Linked DNA regions of Aliamphritea hakodatensis. The protein of the gene in region 2 interacts with the protein of the main gene of each other region in a pairwise test. Links are inferred from orthologs where the notes say so. Each region holds a gene or a part of one and is shown on either strand. Other genes may lie near its edges.

Region 1 (7,277 bases), 2.0 Mb from region 2 along the record:
TGGGCATGGTGTATCTGGCTGGCTTACTGCATAACTTTGGTTATCTGGTACTGGCCCATGTATTTCCGTCGTATTTCTCCCTGTTATCCCGGTATATTGAGGCGAACCCGCATATGCCGTCTGAATACATTGAACAACAGGTACTGAACGTGACCCGTGAGCAGATTGGCTCATGGCTGCTGGACAGCTGGTCGCTGCCGGATAAAGTCTGTGAAGCGGTACGTCATCAGCAGGACCCGAACTATCAGGGTGACGCCCAGCAGGAAGTGGGTCTGTTATACATTGCATCCCGCCTGTTACGTTCAAAGGGCTTGGGTGACGGTCCGGAAGAAGAGATTCCCAGCGCACTGTTCAAGCGTTTACAGATCAGCCGCGAAGACGCCGATGAGGCATTGGAGATGATCGTCGAGAACCGTACCGAGCTGGAGGCGCTGGTGAATTCAATCGCACCGGCAAAGGCCAGCTAAGCTTAGTCAGTAAAGCTTGGCCAGTTAAGCTTAGCCTGTTTATAAAAGCGTCCTGGCGTATGCCGTGACGCTTTTTTTGTTTTTAGCCGGAGAGAAGATACATGGATTTAGCACAGATACTGACCTTTACGGTGGTGGCGACACTGCTGGTGATATCGCCGGGGCCGAATGGCGTACTGATTGTTAAATCGGTCACCACGTCCGGCAAAGCCGCCGGATTTGCCAACGTGGCGGGGTTTGTGGGGGCGTTTTACCTTCATGGTGCATTGTCGGTACTGGGGATATCGGTGATTCTGGTGCAGTCAGCACAGTTGTTCTTTATCGTTAAAATGCTGGGGGCGGCCTACCTGTGCTGGATCGGCATCAATGCGTTGCGGGCTGCGTTGCACGGCAATGCAGGCACGGTGGGTTCGGCTTCCGCCACTGCGCCGGCAAAGTCACAAAGCCTGAGACACGCATGGCTGGAAGGGTTTCTGACCAATGCACTTAACCCTAAGGTGTCGATGTTTTATCTGGCGGCATTCCCGCAGTTTATACCCCTGGGTGAGGGGGCATCGTCGGCTTTTCTGCTGGTGCTGATCCATTCTCTGATCAACCTGCTGTGGTTCTCAGGCATGGTGTTACTGCTGTCCCGGTTTATGGGATTTTCCCGGGCAGGTGTGATGCAGCGGGCGCTGAAAGCGGTAACCGGTGCAGTGTTTGTGACCTTCGGCATTAAACTGGCCTCGTTTGAGGCCTGATATGCAGGGGCTCAGTGGTCTGAGCCCGGCGGTTATTCGGCGGTCAGTTGCTCAAGTTCTTCCAGTTCTTCGAGCTTTTCCATCCATTCGGCTTCAACCGCCTCACTGCGCTGTTGCAGCGTGGCCTGTTGCTGTAAGACATCTTTCAGTTCAGCTTTGCGGGCCTCTTCATATATAGATGTATCGGCCAGTTTTTCTTCAACGGCGGACAGCTGTTCCGCCAGCGTTTCGATTTCCGCTTCCAGCTTCTCGGTGGCTTTCTTTAACGGGCGCAGCATACTGCGGCGCTCAGCAGCCAGACGTTTTTGTTCTTTACGTTCCGCGGCGCTGGCGGAGCGGTTTTCCCGTTCCGGCTGCTCCGTCTGATTGTCTTCCCGGCGCTGGCTGGCGAGCCATTGCTGATAATCGTCCATATCGCCTTTAAATGGCGTCACCTGCTGATCGGCAACCAGCAGGAACTCATCCACACAGTTACGTAATAAGTGCCGGTCGTGGGAGACCAGAATCAGCGCACCTTCAAAGCCCTGCAGGGCCAGCGTCAGGGCGTGGCGAACTTCCAGATCCAGATGGTTGGTCGGTTCGTCGAGCAGCAACAGGTTGGGTTTCTGCCAGGCGATCAGTGCCAGCGCTACCCGGGCCTTTTCACCGCCGGAGAATTGTTTAACCGGTTCCAGCGCCCGGTCGCCATGGAAGTCGAAGCTGCCAAGGAAGTTGCGGATTTCCTGGTCGCTGGCCTGTGGGGCAATACGTTTAATGTGCAGGCTGGGAGACACTTCCAGATCCAGTGCTTCCAGCTGGTGCTGGGCAAAGTAACCGACTTTCAGATGCTCACCGCTTTTACGCTCGCCACTGAGCAGTGAAAGATCTTCGGTCAGGGATTTTATCAGGGTGGATTTACCGGCACCGTTCGGGCCAAGCAGACCAATGCGGGCGCCGGGTACCAGACTCAGGGATACCTGTTTCAGGATGGCTTTGTCATAACCCAGATCAGCTTTATCCAGCGTCAGCAGCGGGAAAGAAATCTTATCGCTGGCCTCAAAGCCGAAGCTGAAGGGGCTGTCGACGTGCGCGGCAGAAATGGTTTCCATCCGTTCCAGCTCTTTGACCCGGCTCTGGGCCTGCTTGGCTTTGGAAGCCTTGGCCTTGAAGCGGCGGACGAAGTTTTCGATCTCGGCAATCCGCTGTTGCTGCTTCTCATACTGAGCCTGTTGCTGGGCAAGCCGTTCCGCACGCATGACTTCGAAGTCTGAGTAGCCGCCTTTGTACAGATCGGTTTTTTGCCGGTGCATGTGGACGATATGGGTGGTGACGGCATCGAGGAAATCCCGGTCATGAGAAATCAGCAAAAGGGTCCCCGGATAACTGCGCAGCCACTGTTCCAACCAGATGGTGGCATCCAGATCCAGGTGGTTGGTGGGTTCGTCGAGCAGCAGAATGTCAGAGTGACACATCAGCGCCTGTGCCAGATTCAGACGGATTCGCCAGCCCCCGGAAAAGGTGCTGACCGGCCGGCTGGCATCACCGGGTCTGAAGCTCAGGCCATTCAGCAACTGATGGGCGCGGGATTCTGCCGTGTAGCCGTCAATCGCCGCCATTTCGGCATGTAACTCGCCACTGCGGTGGTGATTACCGCTGGTTTCAGCTTCTTTCAGCTGTTGCTGAACGTTGCGTAAACGGCGGTCACCGTCGAGCACATAGTCCAGCGCGCTGCGGTCAGAGTCCGATACTTCCTGTGCCATGTGAGCAATAATCAGGTTAGTGGGCAGCTGAAGGTCGCCTTCATCCGCCTGCAGCTCGCCCAGAATCAGTTTAAACAGTGATGACTTGCCTACCCCGTTTGCGCCGATAATGCCGACTTTCTGGGTGGCGTGAATGGTCAACTGGGCCTGTTCGAGCAGACGTTGTGGGCCCCGTTGCAGGCTGAGCTGGTTTAACTGAATCATGGTTCTTACCGGACTGGCAGGCTAATATCGGATGCCGGTGAACATCCGGCGCTGATTTTGGCTGCGGATTCTAGCACAATTCAGCCGGTGAATATGCGTTTGAGTGAGGCACAGAATGTCGGAAATACAGTCAGCAGATAACAGTTTATGGCACTTTGCACTGGCCTTTTACAGCCGTCCGGGAATTGCCCCTCTGTGCCTGCGATTACAGTCGGAACAGGGGCTGGCGGTGAACCGGGTGATTTTCTGCCTGTGGCTGGCCAGACAGCAGCAGGGGGTTGTGGCGGAACTGTTCAGCGATAAAGCGCTGCAGCACTGGCATTATGAGCGCTTGCTGCCGTTACGGGCCCTGCGTTACAGCGTGCGGGAAGAACGCCAGCAGGATCACCGGCTGGATGCCGCCTATGAACAGCTTAAGAAGGCCGAACTGGCCTGTGAAAAAACCGAACTGCAGATGTTGTACGACCTGGCAACGGCAAATGACCTCTGCCCGGCGCTGTCTTTGCCGGTGGATGATCTGGCCAGAGCCAATCTGGAAGTTTATCTGCAAACGGTGCAGGGACAGTGGTCCGGGCTGTTGCAGACATTGCTTGATTTATATACCGAAACTGGCATTTAGGTTGAACTTTTCCTTACCTGCCCCCACTAAGGCAGGATATATAGAAGCAGCTATGTTAAGTTGAGCCTTGCGTACAGATTCTGTACCTATGCTTTTAAGCAGAGATCTCAGGCTGAAAGCTGCCGATTCCGATACTCGGACAGACAAAACTAAGGAAATGAAATGAAAAAGACGCTGGTTGCTGTTGCCGTTGCAAGTGCGTTCCTGGTGGGGTGTGGTGAAGAAAAGAAAGCCCCTGCACCGGTAGAGAAGCCTTACACTCTGGATACTGAAACGAAGAAGCTGAGCTACGGCCTGGGTATGGTGCTGGGCGAGCGCTTAAAAGCTGATTTCGAAACAATGGATTACGATGCACTGCGCCGCGGTGTTGAAGCAGCGTATGCCGGTGATGAAGGCCTGATGAGCCGCGAAGACGTCGAAAAAGTACTGATGGAAGCGCAGCAGAAGAAGGTTGAGGAAGCGCAGAAAGAAGCCGAAGCACTGGCTGATAAGAACACGCAGGAAGGTATGGACTACATGGCTGAAAATGCCAAGAAGCCAAACGTGACGACCACTGAGTCCGGCCTGCAGATTGAGCACCTGACCGAAGGCGAAGGTGAAAGCCCGACCGCTGAAGATTCAGTGATGGTGCACTACAAAGGTACCCTGATTGACGGTACTGAGTTCGACAGCTCTTACAGCCGTGGTGAGCCTGTATCCTTCCCGCTGAACGGTGTGATTCCTGGCTGGACAGAAGGCCTGCAACTGATGAAGAGTGGCGGTAAAGCCCGTCTGGTGATTCCGGCTGATCTGGCATATGGCCCGACTGGCGCTGGCGGTACCATCGGACCGAACGCGACGCTGGTATTCGAAGTTGAATTACTGGAAATTAACCCGGAAGGCTAAATCTCCGGGCTGAACCATAAAGAAAACGGGAAGCTTTGGCTTCCCGTTTTTTTATGCCCGCGCTTTTATTTATCCAGCGCGTCGGCGGCTTCGTGTCTGGCCGGCCGGTGGCTGAGAATTTCCGGTTCCGCCAGCCATTCCTTGCCCTTTAACATGGCATTCCAGTAGATCCACGGCAGCATCTTTTCTTTCAGTAACCAGGACAGGCGGGATGGCCGGGTACCCTGTACCAGCCAGGTGGGAAAGGTCGGCTGCAACTGACCGCCGTAGCCAAATTCAGCCAGCACGATTTTGCCTTTTTCTACGGTCAGCGGGCAGGATCCGTAACCGGCGTAAATAGCTCTTGGCGCCTCTCCTTTGAGGGCTAACAGTACATTCTCTGCCACCACCGGTGCCTGCTTACGCACCGCCGCAGCCGTTTTGGCATTCGGGGTATTGCCTGCGTCTCCGAGACCGAAGATATCGCCGTAGTGGTTATGCTGCAGGGTTTCCGGGTCCAGGTCCAGCCAGCCTCCGGCGTCCGCCAGCGGGCTGTTGCTGATAAACTTCGGGGCTTTCTGAGGGGGGCAGACGTGGATCATATCGAATGCTTTCTCAATCTCCCTGCTTTCGCCTTCACCGTCGGTGACGCTGAATGTTGCCGTTTTACCCGGCCCGTCGATGGCGGTAAGGGTGTGCTGAAACTGCAGCGCTATGTCGTATTTCTTTACATATTCCATGAGCGCCGGTACGTAGTCGGCGACGCCGAACAGGCCGGGTCCGGCGTTGCAGAATTCCACATCAATGTTGTCCAGCCGCTGCGTGCGTAACCAGTGATCACAGGCCAGATACATGGCTTTTTGTGGCGCGCCGGCACATTTAATCGGCATGGGGGGCTGGGTGAACAGGGCTTTGCCGGACTTGCAGTTCCGGATCAGTTCCCAGGTGTAGGGTGCCATATCGAACTGGTAGTTTGAGGTGACGCCGTGGCTGCCAAGATTCTCCCGTAAGCCTGGGATGGCATCCCAGTCCAGCATCAGCCCCGGGGCGATGATCAGGATACGGTAGCCCAGCCGTTCGCCGTCTTCGAGCACCAGTTGGCGCTGTTCCGGTTCGAAGTGGCTGACGGCTGCCTGATACCAGTGGCAGTCAGGATGCATGACATCGGCCATCGGGCGGACGGTATCTTTACGGTTGAATACGCCGCCGCCGACCAGGGTCCAGCCGGGCTGATAATAGTGTTCCGTATTGGGCTCAGCGATGGCGATGTCCAGATCCGGCTGGCGTTTTAACAGGCTGGCGGCTGTTGCCTGGCCACCGGCGCCACCGCCGACAATCAGAATATCGTGCTGCCGGCCGGCAATAACCGGCCGGCTTTCCGAATTACTTTCCTGCTGATTCGCTGCGTTCAGAAGCCGCTCTTTCTGGGGGGCCAGATCGTAGCCGGCCTGTGCGGTGGCGTTAAGAATGGCGGTGACATCAAGCCGGGGAGCCTGCGACAGCGCCCAGAGCGTGGCGCTGCGGGTGCCGGTGCGGCAAAAGGCCAGCACCGGCCCCTGAACCTGATCCATCAGGGTGGTGAATGCTGTGACGTCTGTGTCAGTTACTTTGCCTATCTCGACGGGTAAGTAATGCCAGGCCAGTCCTGCACGCTGACAGGCATCTTCCAGCTGTTGAGTGTCCGGCTGGTCCTGAGATTCACCGGTTGGCCGGTTACAGATAATGGTCCGGAATCCCTGTGCAGCTGCCAGCCCGATATCGGCAGAGGTTATTTGCGGGCTGATACTGATAAACGGGCTGAGCTGGCGTACGTCCATGAGGAAGTCCTCTTTATTTTCTGAGTGCGGGTAATACACGGCTGCAGAGTGATGCAGCCGGCGCAGAGTGTGTCCGGAGCATGAATGTCCGGTGATGACTAACCTGAAATCAGAACAGGTTGAGCGGGATTTTCAGATATTGCTGGCCGTTGTCTTCTGCCGGGGGTAGGTGTCCGGCACGCATGTTTACCTGTACTGACGGCAGTATCAGTTTGGGCATACTCAGGGTGGCATCCCGGCCGGTGCGCATGGCGACAAAATCAGCTTCGTTAATGCCTTCCTGAATGTGAATATTGTGCTGACGCTGCGCGGCAACGCTGGTCTGGTGGGCGTATTCATCCCGGCCCGGCGCCTTATAGTCGTGGCACATGAACAGGCGGGTGTCATCCGGCAGCTGGAAAATCCGTTGAATAGAGCGGTACAGCATGGCGGCATCGCCACCGGGGAAATCGCAGCGGGCGGTACCGTAGTCAGGCATAAACAGGGTATCACCCACGAAGGCTGCATCGCCGAAGACGAACGTCATACAGGCAGGTGTATGGCCGGGCGTATGCAGTGCCTGGCCCGTAAGCCCGCCGATCTGAAGGGTGTCGTTGTCTTCCAGAAGGACATCGAACTGGCTGCCGTTAGTGGCAAATTCTTTCTCAGCGTTAAATGCCTGACCAAAGGTTTTCTGTACGGTACAGACCTGTTTTCCGATGCCGATCAGACCGCCGGTTCTGGTTTTCAGATACGGCGCCGCAGACACATGATCAGCATGCACATGGGTTTCCAGGATCCAGTCAACGGTCAGTGAGTGTTTGTCGATGAAGGCCAGCAACGCATCG
Region 2 (7,745 bases):
CTGGCCCAGTCGGGCCTGAATACTGCGTGTATTACAAAAGTATTTCCAACCCGTTCGCATACGGTGTCTGCGCAGGGTGGTATTACCTGTGCGATTGCCAGTGCGGATCCGAACGATGACTGGCGCTGGCACATGTACGATACCGTCAAGGGTTCCGATTATATCGGTGACCAGGACGCGATCGAATACATGTGTTCTGTAGGCCCGCAGGCGGTATTTGAGCTGGACCACATGGGTCTGCCGTTTTCCCGTACTGAAGAAGGCCGTATTTACCAGCGTCCTTTCGGTGGTCAGTCTAAAAACTTTGGTGAAGGTGGGCAGGCAGCCCGGACCTGTGCGGCCGCTGACCGTACCGGTCATGCGCTGCTGCACGCACTGTACCAGGGTAATATTAAAGCCGGTACCACCTTCCTGAATGAGTGGTATGCGGTTGATCTGGTTAAGAATGCAGATGACGCGGTGGTTGGTGTTATCGCGATCTGCATCGAAACCGGTGAAACAGTGTATATCAAGGCTAAAGCGACCGTGCTTGCGACCGGTGGTGCAGGCCGTATCTATCAGTCCACAACCAATGCGCTGATCAATACCGGTGACGGTATGGGCATGAGTCTGCGTGCCGGTGTACCGGCCCAGGATATGGAAATGTGGCAGTTCCACCCAACCGGTATTGCCGGTGCCGGCGTACTGGTAACCGAAGGTTGCCGGGGTGAGGGTGGTTACCTGGTCAATAAGGATGGCGAACGCTTCATGGAGCGTTATGCGCCTAACGCGAAAGACCTGGCTGGCCGTGACGTGGTTGCCCGCTCTATGGTGCTGGAGATTCTGGCTGGCCGTGGTTGCGGTGAGGAAGGTGATCACGTATTCCTGAAGCTGGATCATCTTGGGGCTGATACCCTGAATGCCAAGCTGCCGGGTATCCTTGAGTTGTCCCGTACCTTTGCGCATGCTGATCCGATTAAAGAGCCGATTCCGGTTGTTCCGACCTGTCACTACATGATGGGCGGTGTCACCACCAATATCGGTGGTCAGGCGATCGGTGCGGATGCGGACGGTAACGATACCATCATCGACGGCCTGTTTGCCTGCGGTGAAGTTGCCTGTGTATCGGTACACGGTGCAAACCGTCTGGGCGGTAACTCGCTGCTTGATCTGGTGGTATTTGGCCGTGCGGCCGGTATCCAGATTGAGAAGCAGATGCGTGAGGGCTACGAAGTAGCGCCGGCCAGCGAAGCTGATCTGGAACGTGCGATGGCGCGTCTGAACCGTTTGAACAATTCAACCGGTGGTGAAAAGGTTGCTGAGGTTCGTGCTGAACTGCAGAAGACCATGCAGCTGTATTTCGGTGTATTCCGTGAAGGCGAAAGCATGGAGAAAGGTCTGGAGCTGCTTAAGGAAGTGCGTGCCAAGGTGTCTGATCTTCATCTGGAAGATAAGAGCGCGGCATTCAACACGGCCCGTATTGAAGCGCTGGAACTGGAAAACCTGATGGAAGTTGCTGAGGCAACGGCAATCGCTGCTATTACCCGTAAGGAAAGTCGTGGTGCGCATGCCCGTAACGACTACACCGAGCGTGATGATGAAAACTGGTTGTGTCACTCACTGTATCACCCGCAAACGCAACAGATCACCAAGCGTGCTGTTAACTTTGCGCCGAAGACAGTAGATGCCTTCCCGCCAAAAGTTCGAACGTATTAAGGGGTTGCCACGATGTTAGTAAGTGTATATCGCTATAATCCTGAGGTTGATGATGCGCCTTACATGCAGGATGTCCATATCGACATTCCTGGTGGTAAGGACATCATGGTTCTGGATCTTCTGCAGTTGCTGAAAGATAAGGATCCGTCTCTGGCGTACCGCCGTTCGTGCCGTGAAGGTGTTTGTGGTTCCGACGGTATGAATATGAACGGTAAGAACGGTCTGGCGTGTATTACGCCGCTGTCTGAAGTGGTTGAGAACGATAAGATTGTTCTGCGTCCGCTGCCAGGTTTACCGGTTATCCGTGATGTGGTTGTTGATATGACCCAGTTCTATCAGCAGTACGAGAAGATCAAACCGTTCCTGCTGAATGATACGCCGGCGCCTGCGATTGAGCGTCTGCAGTCTCCGGAAGAGCGTGCTGAGCTGGATGGTCTGTACGAGTGTATTCTGTGTGCATGCTGTTCAACTGCCTGTCCGTCTTTCTGGTGGAACCCTGATAAGTTCATCGGCCCGTCCGGTTTGCTGCAGGCATACCGCTTCCTGGCTGACAGCCGGGATACGGCGACCAAGGAGCGTCTGGCAGACCTTGATGATCCGTTCAGCGTCTTCCGCTGCCACGGTATCATGAACTGTGTCAGCGTTTGTCCTAAGGGGCTTAACCCGACAAAGGCAATTGGCAAGATCCGTAACATGCTGTTGCAACAGGCAACCTGATTGTTACTCAGGGCGGTCCCGAAAGGTACCGCCTTTTTTATTGCGTAAATTTAGCTCAGCTATTGCGGTATGGCATGAATTGCATTCATGCATCCTTTGGTGAATGTTCAGCCGGGCCCAGGCATGGTACAACTGTATTTTGCTCTGAACGGTTGAATTTTATACACCAAATCAGCTGAAAGACGCTTTTGAATCGGATGAGTGGGGTGCGTGTCGTATTTTTGTAAGTAAAATAAAGTTGTATATGATCCAAAAATAGAAAACTTTAAGATTCTTAGTGCCTTGCATGTATGAAGCGGGGTACAAAAAGCGTAGAATCTGTCCCCGTATAAGTGCTACCACTTCGGGGCTATATACGTGAGAAATAATAAACGATAACCATAAAGGAAATGGTCGGAAATGGCCGAATCAGTCGGGACGTGGTGCAACCTGAACGTTGATATTCCTTTGAGCCAGGGTGATCAATAATGCAAGAAGGCATAATGGAGCTGATGTGGAAAAATGCGCATCTTTACGGTGGCAATTTATCCTACATTGAGCAGCTGTATGAAACCTATCTGATGGACCCCAACGCGATTCCTCAGGAATGGCGTGAAGAATTTGACCGGCTACCTAAAGTCGGCGACAACATTACACAGGATGTGCCGCATACAGCGGTGCGTGAACACTTCCAGTTTATTGCTAAGAATCAGCGTCGGGCCGCGCCTGTCTCTGCTTCCAGCGTCAGCTCTGATCACGAGAAAAAGCAGATCCGCGTCCTGCGGATGATCAACGCTTATCGTGTACGGGGGCATCAGGCCGCTCAGATTGATCCGCTTAATCTGCTTGAACGCGAGCCTGTTCCTGATCTGGACCCACGTTTTCATGAACTGTCTGAAGCAGATTATGATACGACGTTCCAGTTAGGTTCCCTGTTTTTCGGTGCTGAAGAAGCAACACTGAAATCTATCCTGGATGACCTTAAAAAGACTTACTGTACAACGGTCGGTGCTGAATACATGCACATCGTTGATACTAAAGAAAAGCGCTGGATTCAGTCCCGTCTGGAGCCGGTACGCGCCCATCCGACCGTCGAGCCGGAAAAGAAAGTCATGGTGCTGGAGCGCCTGACTGCGGCTGAAGGTCTGGAAAAATATCTGGGTTCCCGTTTTGCCGGCGCCAAGCGCTTCGGTCTGGAAGGCGGTGAATCAATGATCGTTTCACTGAATACCCTGATTCACCGTGCCGGTAAACACGGCGCCCGTGAGCTGGTAATCGGTATGGCTCACCGTGGCCGTCTGAATACCCTGGTGAATATCTTCGGTAAGAATCCGGCTGAGCTGTTTGGGGAGTTTGAAGGTGTGCAGACACTGGAAACCTCCGGTGATGTTAAGTATCACCAGGGCTTCTCATCCAACATCATGACCGATGGCGGTGAAATGCATATGGCGATGGCGTTTAACCCGTCGCACCTGGAAATTGCCGCACCGGTAGTGGAAGGTTCAGTGCGGGCCCGTCAGGACCGCCGGGATGATGATGTGGGCACCACGGTTGTGCCGGTTAACATCCACGGAGATCAGGCGTTTGCAGGTCAGGGCGTGGTTATGGAGACATTCCAGATGTCCCAGACCCGGGCTTACAAGACCGGCGGCACCATTCATATCGTTGTAAACAACCAGGTTGGTTTTACAACGAACAAGCAGGAAGACTCCCGTTCCACTGAGTACTGTACTGATATCGCCAAGATGGTACAGGCACCGATTTTCCACGTGAACGGTGATGATCCTGAAGCGGTACGCTTTGTAACCCAACTGGCTGTGGATTACCGTACCGAATTTAAGAAAGATGTGGTTATTGATCTGGTCTGTTACCGCCGTCGCGGTCACAACGAAGCGGATGAGCCGTCCGGCACCCAGCCGCTGATGTATCAGAAGATCAAGGCCCAGAAAACTACCCGTGAACTTTATGCTCAGCAGCTGATTGACGAGGGCGTCATCACGCAGGAGCAGAGTAAGCAAATGGAGAAGGATTACCGGAAGAATCTGGAAGACGGCAAGCACGTTACCCATTCTCTGGTGCTGGAACCGAATAAAGAACTGTTTGTGGACTGGACTCCGTATCTGGGTCACAAATGGTCATTTGACTGTGATACCAGCGTGGATATCAAAACCTTGCAGTCACTGGGTCAGCAGATCTGTGAAGTGCCTGAAGGTTTCTCTGTTCAGCGTCAGGTTCAGAAAATCTACGACGACCGTAAGAAAATGGCGGCCGGGGCAATGGCAGTTAACTGGGGCTGTGCGGAAATGCTTGCATACGCGTCAGTGCTGGCTGAAGGTCACGGTGTTCGTCTGACCGGTCAGGATGTGGGGCGCGGAACTTTCTCCCACCGTCACGCAGTGTTACACAGTCAGAAAGATGCGGCCGTTTACGAGCCGTTACAGAATATTGCACCGGATCAGCCACGGCTGACCCTGCATGATTCTTTCCTGTCGGAAGAGGCGGTTCTGGCGTTTGAGTATGGCTATGCCACGACGACGCCGAACGCGCTGGTTATCTGGGAAGCTCAGTTTGGTGATTTCGCCAACGGCGCTCAGGTAGTTATCGACCAGTTTATTACCAGTGGTGAGCATAAGTGGGCCCGTCTCTGCGGCCTGACCATGCTGTTGCCGCATGGCTTTGAAGGGCAGGGGCCTGAGCACTCATCAGCCCGTCTGGAGCGTTACCTGCAGTTGTGTGCTGAACACAACATTCAGGTATGTGTACCGACGACGCCGGCGCAGATTTTCCATCTGTTGCGCCGTCAGGTGGTGCGTCCGTTGCGTAAGCCTCTGGTGGTTATGTCGCCGAAGAGTCTGTTGCGTCATAAGCAGGCAGTTTCCAGTATTGAAGAGCTGGCAAACGGTAGCTTCCAGCCGGTTATCAGCGAGACTGATCAGCTTGATCCGGCGAAGGTTAAGCGCCTGGTGCTGTGCAGCGGCAAGGTTTACTACGACCTGTACAACCGCCGTGCGGAGCTGGAAAAAGACGATGTTGCGATTGTACGTATTGAACAGCTTTATCCGTTCCCTGAAAACCAGATGTATGAAGCGATCAAGGATTACACCAATCTTGAATCCGTTATCTGGTGTCAGGAAGAACCGATGAATCAGGGCGCCTGGTACTGCAGTCAGCACCACATGCGTCATGCGCTGGCGCGTCATAACAGCTCGATTCAACTGGGCGGCGTAGGCCGGCCACATGCAGCCGCACCTGCTGTAGGGTACATTTCAGTACACCTTGAACAGCAGGAAAAACTGGTTAATGAAGCAATCAATGGCTAACAGGCCTGACGAAAACGCCTGTTAGTAACACTGAGAAAGGAAAGAATATGTCTATCGAAATCAAAACGCCGACCTTCCCTGAATCCGTAGCCGACGGTACCGTGGCTACCTGGCACAAGCAGCCTGGTGAAGCTTGCTCCACCGATGAACTGATTGTTGATATTGAAACTGACAAAGTTGTGCTGGAAGTGGTAGCGCCGGCGGATGGCGTGCTTAAAGACATCATTAAAGGCGAAGGCGATACAGTACTGAGTGAAGAAGTGCTGGCGACTTTCGAAGCAGGTGCAGCAGCGGCTGCACCGGCAGCGGCGGCTGAGCCTGCTGCGGCGGCTCCTGCTGCAACTGATGCTGATAAGATCGGCCCGGCTGCCCGCAAGCTGATTGAAGAAAACGGTCTGGACGCTGCTCAGATTCCGGGTACCGGCAAAAATGGCGGTATCACTAAAGAAGATGTCGCGAACTTCATCAAGAACAAACCTGCGGCGCCTGCTCCGGCTGCCGCTGCGCCTGCGGTTGCATCAGCGGCTGCGCCGGGCACAGTGCCTGTCGGTGAGCGTGTTGAGAAGCGTGTTCCGATGACGCGTCTGCGTGCAACGATTGCTAAGCGTCTGGTTGAAGCTCAGCAAAATGCTGCCATGCTGACGACTTATAATGAAGTCAATATGAAGCCGATCATGGAGCTGCGTAAGCAGTACAAGGATCTGTTCGAGAAAACCCACAACGGTACCCGTCTTGGCTTCATGTCTTTCTTTGTTAAAGCTGCAACTGAAGCGCTGAAGCGTTTCCCTGCAGTGAATGCCTCAATCGATGGTAACGATATGGTTTACCACGGTTATCAGGATATCGGTGTAGCGGTATCGACCGAACGTGGTCTGATGGTACCGGTACTGCGTGATACAGATGCGATGAGCCTGGCAAATATTGAAGCCACTATCCGTGACTTCGGTCTGCGTGGCCGTGACGGTAAGCTGGGTATGGATGACATGCAGGGCGGTACGTTCACCATCACCAATGGTGGTGTGTTCGGTTCCCTGATGTCTACGCCAATTCTGAATCCGCCACAAACGGCTATCCTGGGCATGCATAAAATTCAGGAACGTCCAATGGCCGTCAATGGTCAGGTAGAAATTCTGCCAATGATGTATCTGGCCCTGTCATACGACCATCGTATGATTGATGGTAAGGAAGCTGTACAATTCCTGGTTACTATAAAGGATCTCTTAGAAGATCCAGCTCGGATGTTGCTAGACGTATAAACTCAGCCCCCTTACAGAAATTTTTAAAGGTAGGTAAAAATGTCAGATAAATTTGATGTCATCGTGATTGGTGCTGGCCCTGGTGGTTACGTAGCTGCGATTCGAGCCGCACAACTGGGACTGAAAACCGCGTGTGTAGAGAAGTGGGTCGATGGCAAAGGTGCACCTTTACTGGGTGGTACCTGTCTGAATGTTGGTTGTATCCCTTCCAAGGCTCTGCTGGAGTCTACTCACCAGTTTCATAATGCCCAGCACGCTGATGTTCACGGCATCCAGGTTGGTGGCGAAGTCACTATGGATGTTAAAGCGATGGTTGCCCGTAAGGACAAGATCGTTTCAAACCTGACCGGTGGTATTGCCGGTCTGTTCAAGGCGAATGGTGTGACGCTGCTGGCCGGTAAAGGCAAGCTGCTGGCAAACAAGCGTGTTGAAGTGACCGCTGCTGATGGTGTTGCAACTGTTTATGATGCAGAAAACGTAATCCTGGCTTCCGGGTCCGTGCCGGTTGAGATCCCGCCTGCGCCGCTGACTGAAGGCCTGATTCTGGACAACGAAGGTGCCCTGAACATCGACGAGACGCCTAAGCGTCTGGGTGTTATCGGTGCCGGTGTTATCGGTCTGGAAATGGGTTCCGTATGGGCGCGTCTGGGTACTGAAGTAACAGTACTTGAGGCGATGGACAGCTTCCTGGCGATGGCCGATAAGGACGTTGCCAAAGAAGGTCAGAAACTGCTCAAGAAGCAGAAGCTGGACATTAAACTGGGCGCACGTTGTACCG

What was found.
Region 1: the proteins of PCI15_RS14015 (region 2) and PCI15_RS22735 interact in binary tests that used the Escherichia coli proteins (3 or more experiments, as listed by UniProt). The link is inferred for Aliamphritea hakodatensis from one-to-one orthologs.

The regions. Positions count from the first base shown.
Region 1 is NZ_AP025281.1:4,998,840-5,006,116, reverse strand. What follows is about bases 696-3,653. They hold PCI15_RS22735 (ATP-binding cassette domain-containing protein), read right to left. Parts: upstream 3,151-3,653; coding sequence 1,240-3,150; downstream 696-1,239. Other genes in these bases: PCI15_RS22730 (TIGR02444 family protein), read left to right, coding at 3,266-3,653; PCI15_RS22740 (LysE family translocator), read left to right, coding at 696-1,207. In the rest of the region: PCI15_RS22745 (HDOD domain-containing protein), read left to right, coding at 1-467; more of PCI15_RS22740, read left to right, coding at 569-695; more of PCI15_RS22730, read left to right, coding at 3,654-3,769; BamJ family beta-barrel-assembly machinery protein, read left to right, coding at 3,932-4,654; PCI15_RS22720 (bifunctional protein tyrosine phosphatase family protein/NAD(P)/FAD-dependent oxidoreductase), read right to left, coding at 4,720-6,450; PCI15_RS22715 (MBL fold metallo-hydrolase), read right to left, coding at 6,560-7,277. UniProt on the Escherichia coli protein: Genetic data indicate it may be involved in ribosome assembly or function.
Region 2 is NZ_AP025281.1:3,032,936-3,040,680, reverse strand. What follows is about bases 2,486-5,911. They hold PCI15_RS14015 (2-oxoglutarate dehydrogenase E1 component), read left to right. Parts: upstream 2,486-2,879; coding sequence 2,880-5,711; downstream 5,712-5,911. Other genes in these bases: odhB (2-oxoglutarate dehydrogenase complex dihydrolipoyllysine-residue succinyltransferase), read left to right, coding at 5,759-5,911. In the rest of the region: sdhA (succinate dehydrogenase flavoprotein subunit), read left to right, coding at 1-1,695; PCI15_RS14020 (succinate dehydrogenase iron-sulfur subunit), read left to right, coding at 1,708-2,412; more of odhB, read left to right, coding at 5,912-6,967; lpdA (dihydrolipoyl dehydrogenase), read left to right, coding at 7,007-7,745. UniProt on the Escherichia coli protein: E1 component of the 2-oxoglutarate dehydrogenase (OGDH) complex which catalyzes the decarboxylation of 2-oxoglutarate, the first step in the conversion of 2-oxoglutarate to succinyl-CoA and CO(2).